Regions from separate parts of the Proteiniborus ethanoligenes genome, predicted to be linked through region 2. Evidence: a T-box and tRNA genes for the amino acid it is inferred to sense, from the RefSeq annotation. Region 2 holds a T-box; the other regions hold tRNA genes.
The links. A T-box is a leader RNA that pairs with one kind of tRNA and senses whether it is charged. The one in region 2 lies ahead of leuS (leucine--tRNA ligase), so its partner is inferred to be a tRNA-Leu.
Positions count from the first base shown of each region.

Region 1: it encodes a tRNA-Leu, which carries the amino acid that the T-box ahead of leuS (leucine--tRNA ligase) is inferred to sense. The anticodon was not compared.
Region 3: it encodes a tRNA-Leu, which carries the amino acid that the T-box ahead of leuS (leucine--tRNA ligase) is inferred to sense. The anticodon was not compared.

Region 1 covers NZ_FNQE01000018.1:32,623-34,903, forward strand. The annotation lists gene tig (trigger factor) at 1-298, opposite strand, end outside; gene BLV37_RS08650 (helix-turn-helix domain-containing protein) at 648-965, shown strand; tRNA gene BLV37_RS08655 (tRNA-Leu) at 1,288-1,371, opposite strand; gene BLV37_RS08660 (helicase C-terminal domain-containing protein) at 1,481-2,281, opposite strand, start outside.
Region 2 covers NZ_FNQE01000030.1:24,438-26,718, forward strand. The annotation lists gene leuS (leucine--tRNA ligase) at 1-1,269, opposite strand, end outside; T-box leader at 1,333-1,543, opposite strand; gene BLV37_RS12040 (hypothetical protein) at 1,702-2,281, opposite strand, start outside.
Region 3 covers NZ_FNQE01000035.1:11,476-13,756, reverse strand. The annotation lists gene BLV37_RS12935 (ABC transporter substrate-binding protein) at 1-1,239, shown strand, start outside; tRNA gene BLV37_RS12930 (tRNA-Leu) at 1,353-1,438, shown strand; gene BLV37_RS12925 (SPOR domain-containing protein) at 1,730-2,281, shown strand, end outside.

The sequences.
Region 1 (2,281 bases), on a different contig from region 2:
TTTCAATTTCTTCAATGTCAATTGTAGGTCTGTCTACTGGATTCAGCTTATGTTCTTCTATAGCTTTATCATATGCTTCTGGAAACACAATGTTTATTGCATCTTCATAAAAAACTCCTTCTCCATAATTCATTTCAATTATTTTTCTAGGAGTCTTTCCCTTTCTAAATCCAGGAACATTAAATCTGTGTCTGTTTTTTGTATATGCCTGTTGAATACCCTTTTCAAAAGTTTCTGCATCTACTTGGATTTGTAAAGTTACAATATTGTTTTCTTTTTTTACAATTGTTGAACTCATTTGTTTATTCCTCCTTAAAACTTTGTATTATTCTTTAGATCCACAACTATTTCTTTTATAGAGAATAGATTAGTATCAGACCCAATTCAAAATCTTTTACACTGATAGTTTGTGAATATATACATTAATATACTACAGTATACTAAAAGTCTATAAATCTTATCTTAACGCTGAAATAAGTAGAAAATTCTATTCACATAATTAACCATTATATTATATCATAAATATTTTTTATGTCCAATTGTAGCATACATTTTTTTAAAAAATATATTAGATAGGCTATACTAAATAGGACAAATAAATTCCGAACAATGGTATAATATTAATATATCACTAGGGAGGAATTTAAATGGCAAAACATTATGAAGAACCATTCAAAAAGCAAATAGTAGCCTTGTATAATAACGGGAAGACTTTAGCAGACATTAATAGGGAATATGGAATAGCTAAATCTACAGTTAAAACATGGATTGAAAGATATAATAATTCAGGTTCATTTGATGTTAATGACAATAGGACTGAAGAAGAAATAGAGTTAATTGAATTAAGGAAAAAGGTAAAACAGCTTGAAATGGAGAATGATATTTTAAAGCAGGCAGCGTTAATACTAGGCAAAAAGAGAATTTACATGAATACAAAGAAAGTTCCCACATATTCCCGCAGATGAATTACATAGATGATTGTCCCTTTACTGTTTCATATTTTGAATTTATCATAACTGCTTTAATCTTATCCACGAACCCTAAATTGACACCTCCTAAGCGACGTCCATGGATACTATAGTTCATAGGCTATCTCCCCTGTTAATTATGTCAAGTTAGTTATTATTAGTATATTACAGCTTCACAGTTTATTATTCCCAATCCTTTTTTACGAGCAAAATCTAATAGGATGAATTGAGAATTTTTTTTAAAAAAACTTTTATATATATTTCATGGCATTATAAAAGCCTTGATTAAGATTTTACTCTAATCAAGGCTCTTTGTTTTTGGTGCGGGAGAGAGGACTTGAACCCCCACGTCAATGACACTAGATCCTAAGTCTAGCGCGTCTGCCAGTTCCGCCACTCCCGCATATTTTAAATTATCTTACCGACAAAATCTATTATACCACGTATAGAATTAATGTCAACACTATTTTAAAAAATTTTTTTTGGAAATAAACAGCAGCATTTATATGCTTCTAGCCATGTCTATCCCAAAATTCGTCTAGATATTTGACTATATTATTGTTTGTTGTTCTTATATTTGGAAACCATTCCTTGGGTAAGAGACCTTGATAAGTCTTATAAGAAAATCTTTCATCAATAAGAAGTATAATTCCCTTATCATCATCAGTACGGATTAATCTGCCTGCAGCTTGAAGTACCTTGTTCATTCCTGGATACATATAAGAATATTCGAAGCCTAAATTGTTTTTATTCTGAAAATAATCTTTAATTATATTTCTTTCTAGGCAAATCTGAGGTAATCCTACTCCAACAACTATAACTCCTATTAATCTATCTTCCTTCAGATCTATCCCCTCAGAAAAAACTCCACCTAAGACACAAAAGCCTATAGTATTCCCCTGAGGATTTATTCTAAATAAGCTTAAAAAATCCTCTCTTTCATCTTCAGACATATTAGGTGATTGGATATATGCTTGCAGCTCTGGATACTTGTGGGTAAAAACATCATATACTGAATTCATGTATTTGTATGATGGAAAAAATATTAAATAGTTTCCTGACTTAGCCATTAATACTGAATTAATATATTGAGCTATATGAGTGTAGCTCTTATCTCTTTCTTTATATCTAGTGGAAATATTGTCTCCTATTAGTACGCATTTGTTCCTATCTGGAAAAGGAGAATCTAAATATATCCTATAGTCGTCTTCGTCACCACCTAGTATGTTATGATGATATTCCATAGGTAATAAGGTTGCTGAAAAAAATACAGCAGACTTTCCTTTCACTAATGTATCCCTTAATAATTTAGA
Region 2 (2,281 bases):
TCTTGAAAATACCCAGTCTTTTAATTTATAATTAGTTTTTCTGTGGCCTATTCCCTTTTCCTCGATCCAATCGCTTATTTTCTCTTTTGCTTCTTTCACTGGAAGACCATTGATAAAGTCAGAATTTACTATTACACCATCTTCAATATCAGTAAATGCGCTTTCTTTGATGTTTCCTCCTGCTACTACTTCAACTATAGGCAGACCAAACTTTGTAGCAAATTCCCAGTCTCTAGTATCATGCCCAGGAACAGCCATGATTGCACCAGTTCCATAGGACATAAGCACATAGTCAGATATCCAAATAGGTATTTCTTTCTTATTTACAGGATTTATTGCATTTATTCCATCGATTTGTACTCCTGTCTTTTCTTTATTCAATTCAGTCCTTTCAAAGTCTGATTTTTTATGTGCATATTCTCTATATTCTTCAATTTCATCAAAATTATTGATTTTATCTTTTAGTTCATCTATGAGTGGATGTTCTGGAGATATTACCATATAAGTTGCACCAAAAAGAGTATCTGGTCTGGTTGTATATACAGTAACTTTTTTATCACCAGTAATATTAAAGTCTACCTCCATACCTTCTGAACGACCTATCCAGTTTTTCTGTTGTATTTTAACTCTTTCAATATAATCAACTAAATCTAAATCATTGATTAATCTTTCTGCATATTCTGTGATCTTTAACATCCATTGGTTTTTTGTTTTTCTAACTACCTCTCCTCCACATCGTTCACAGCCACCATTTACTACTTCTTCATTTGCAAGTCCTACTTTACAGCTGTTGCACCAATTTATAGATGCTTCTTTCTTATACGCTAATCCTTTTTCAAAAAGCTTAAGGAATATCCACTGTGTCCACTTGAAATATTCAGGATCAGTTGTATTTATCTCTCTAGACCAATCAAAAGATAGTCCTAGAGATTTTAGCTGTTCTTTGAATCTAGCAACATTTTTTTCTGTTACTATTGCAGGATGAATTTTGTTCTGTATTGCATAGTTTTCAGTTGGTAGTCCAAATGCATCCCATCCCATAGGATAAAGTACATTATATCCTTCCATTCTTCTTTTTCTAGCTACTACATCTAGTGCTGTATATGGTCTAGGATGGCCTACGTGAAGTCCCTGTCCTGATGGATACGGGAATTCTATTAATGCATAGAATTTCGGCTTCGATTTATCTTCAGAAGCATAAAAGGTTTCTTTTTCATCCCAAATGTCTTGCCATTTTTTTTCAATTGATTTTGGATTATACTCTTTCAAAGCTCTCACTCCTTGATTAAAGTTGGTTTCATAGTTTTAAAAACAAAAAAACCTTTCAACTCATATAGAGACGAAAGGTTCGCGGTACCACTCTAATTGACAGTATAATTAATACTATCCACTCAAAAATTTTAACGGATTTATCCGATTAAGGCTAATGTATTCACCTTAATAGCTCAGAGACGAGTTCGGATACTGTTGCTGTCGTTTTTCACCAGCCAACGACTCTCTAAAAACAACTCCATAGCCTACTACTTCTCTTCAATGCAATTATATCAATTATATGGTATTGTACCAAATTTTATTATATAAAGCAAATGTTTTTGTAACGAATAGGAAAGAATATTTTAGTATTTGCAATTAATTGATAAAAAATACTTACTTGCTTAAATTATTTAGTTATGACTATAAAGTTATTGGGGCTGATTTACATCACATATTCTCAACAAAAAAGCCCAATATTCTAAAAGTAATTTTGCCTATTTTAGGGTACAAGTTTCTTACTGCATCAGAAAATTCTTGGACATTTACTGGTGTTTTAAAAAGAAAGTCTCCGGTTCCCTTAGTCTTGAATACAGTAATTATTCCTTTTACCGTATCTCCAACAGCTACATTTGCCTGAGCATATCCTCCCATTGCAAAATGTTGTGCTATTGCAGCTCCTCCCATCGCCATATAATATCCAAAGGCAGCACCCCCTAGTGCAAATCCAAGGGATCCTGCTAATCCACCTAAGGCTATCAATAATCCTATGGAAACCCCGCCAAAGCTAAATAATCCAAAGGATATTCCGCCAAGGCTAAGTACGCCTATAGAAACTCCACCAACTGCTATAATACCTTTAGCGACACCGTTTCTTCTGTTATTTATGTGAACTAATGGAATTCCAAATATCCTTGTTTTAGATATATATTCATACTCTGGATACCTATAGCCATAATCATCTTTCAAATCCATATTTTCTCTAAATTCTTTTGCAACTTCTTGTGGGTCTCCCATTAGTCTCCAGGGA
Region 3 (2,281 bases), on a different contig from region 2:
AGATTAACTTTTGATAGAGCCTATGGTAATGCTCTAGAGGGGCTTATATTCCCAATAGTTCCAAGTCATATTTTTGTGAGAGAAAAAAACATAAGAATAGCCTATGAAAGAGCCTTGAAGGCCGATGGCTATAAAGCCATAGGGACAGGACCCTATAAGGTAGTTGAAAATAAAAAACTTAAAGAGGTAATTCTTGAGTCAAATAAGGATTACTGGAAGGGAGAACCGTATATATCAAAAGTTATTGGGAAATCTCTAAAGGATGAAAAATTAGCAATTACCTCCTTTGAATCAGGACAAATAGATTTAACCACAAGCCTAGGAGTAGATTGGGAAAAATATGCGCAAAATAAAAAGGTGGATATATATGAATTCACATCAAATAAATATGAGTTTTTAGGGTTTAATTTTCGAAACGAAATGTTTATGGGGGAAAAAGGTAAAGGGCTTAGGAAGGCCATAGCATATGCCATTGATAGACAATCTATTATAGAAAAAGTATATCTTGGACATGCAACAAGAAATGATGTGCCTATCCATCCTGACTCTTGGCTAATATCTGATGAAGCAAATTCATATGGCTTCAATGCAAATAAAGCAAGACAGATACTTACCTCAGCTGGCTGGAAGGACGAAGATAAAGACGGTTTTTTTGAAGATATTGATGGAAATCGTCTTTCACTAAGACTTACAACTAATTCATATAATGATTTAAGAAGAGAAACTGCTAATATAATAGCAAATAATTTAATTAGCATAGGTATTGATGTTGTAAAGGACTATAATGAAAATAAGGGAGAAAATGTTACTGAAGAAATAAAGAATAATCAATGGGAAGGTTTAATGCAAAAAATAACAGGTGGCAACTTCGACATAGTTTTATTAGGCTGGGAAATGTCTTATATTCCTGATTTATCCTTTGCATTTCATTCTTCTGAAATAAATAGTGGCTCAAATTTTTTAGGATATAGCAATGAAAAAATGGATGAACTACTAACACTTGCACAGCAAACTATACGGGCTGAAGATAAAAAAAGAATATATGAAGATATTCAAAGCTTGATAATAGATGAACTTCCATATGTGAGTTTATTTTTCACTAACTCATCAGTACTAGTAAATAATAATATTAGAGGTGAAATTAATCCTACATTTACCCATACTCTCAACAGCATTACAGAATGGTATATACCTGAAGAATTTCAGAGAAAAGAAGATTTGTTAAATGATAATGATTAAATATAATTCCAGATTGAGCTATAGTTCAATCTGGAATTACTAGGCTATAATGAATTAAATTATAGTTGACAGAAGAAGGGTTTTTAATTATAATATATTCGTTAACCCTAAATGCAGGACTGGCGGAACTGGCAGACGCACTATCTTGAGGGGGTAGCGGTCGAAGACCGTACGAGTTCGAGTCTCGTGTCCTGCACCATATAAATACAAACAATATGCTCTCCTGAGTAGACAGATATAATAATAGAAATCTGTTTATGAAAGGAGGGCTATTTTTATTTAGAAGAAAATGAATTATTGATTAACTTTTAATACTTTGCAGGGAAAAAAAGTTATATATAGAATAAACATTTATAACAATAGGTAAAGGCTCTCTTTTTGATGTTGTCTAAAATCTTTTCAATAATAGACATAATAAAAATCAAATTTTATTAATTTATTTGAAATTGCTATCATAATCTATTAGTATAAAGAAAGAGGAGGGCAAGCTATGAGACGAATTACTAGAACGAAAATAAATAAAAACAAAAAGGACAGGCTTTACACAATTGTTGCCTTTTTTATAGCAGCACCTATTATATCTATCTTATTAGGATTTTTTTTAGTGCAATATGTAATTCTACCTAGGCTTTCTGAAGGAGAAAACACTCTAAATCCAATAGAGCATAGGGTAGAAGAAAACAAAGAAACAGAAGCTGATGATATAAGCAATGATTCAGTTTATGAAGATGATTTAAATAACCAAATAGGAGACACAGAAGAATCATCAGATAATACTGACTTAGTAGATAGTCTCCCTAATACGGGAGATGAAGAGCAAAGAGAGGTTACATTTTATAGTGTACAGCTCGGAAACTTTAGCAGCATAACTAATGCAGAGAGCTTTATCAAAGAGCTTAAGGAAAATAATATTGATGGATTTATTATTAGCAATGGAACATTTAAGGTCTTTACAGGAGAATTTAACTCTAGGGATGATGCATATAAGCATCTAGAAGGTATAAAACCAATATATGAAGATGCTTTTGTAAACTTAGTTTCA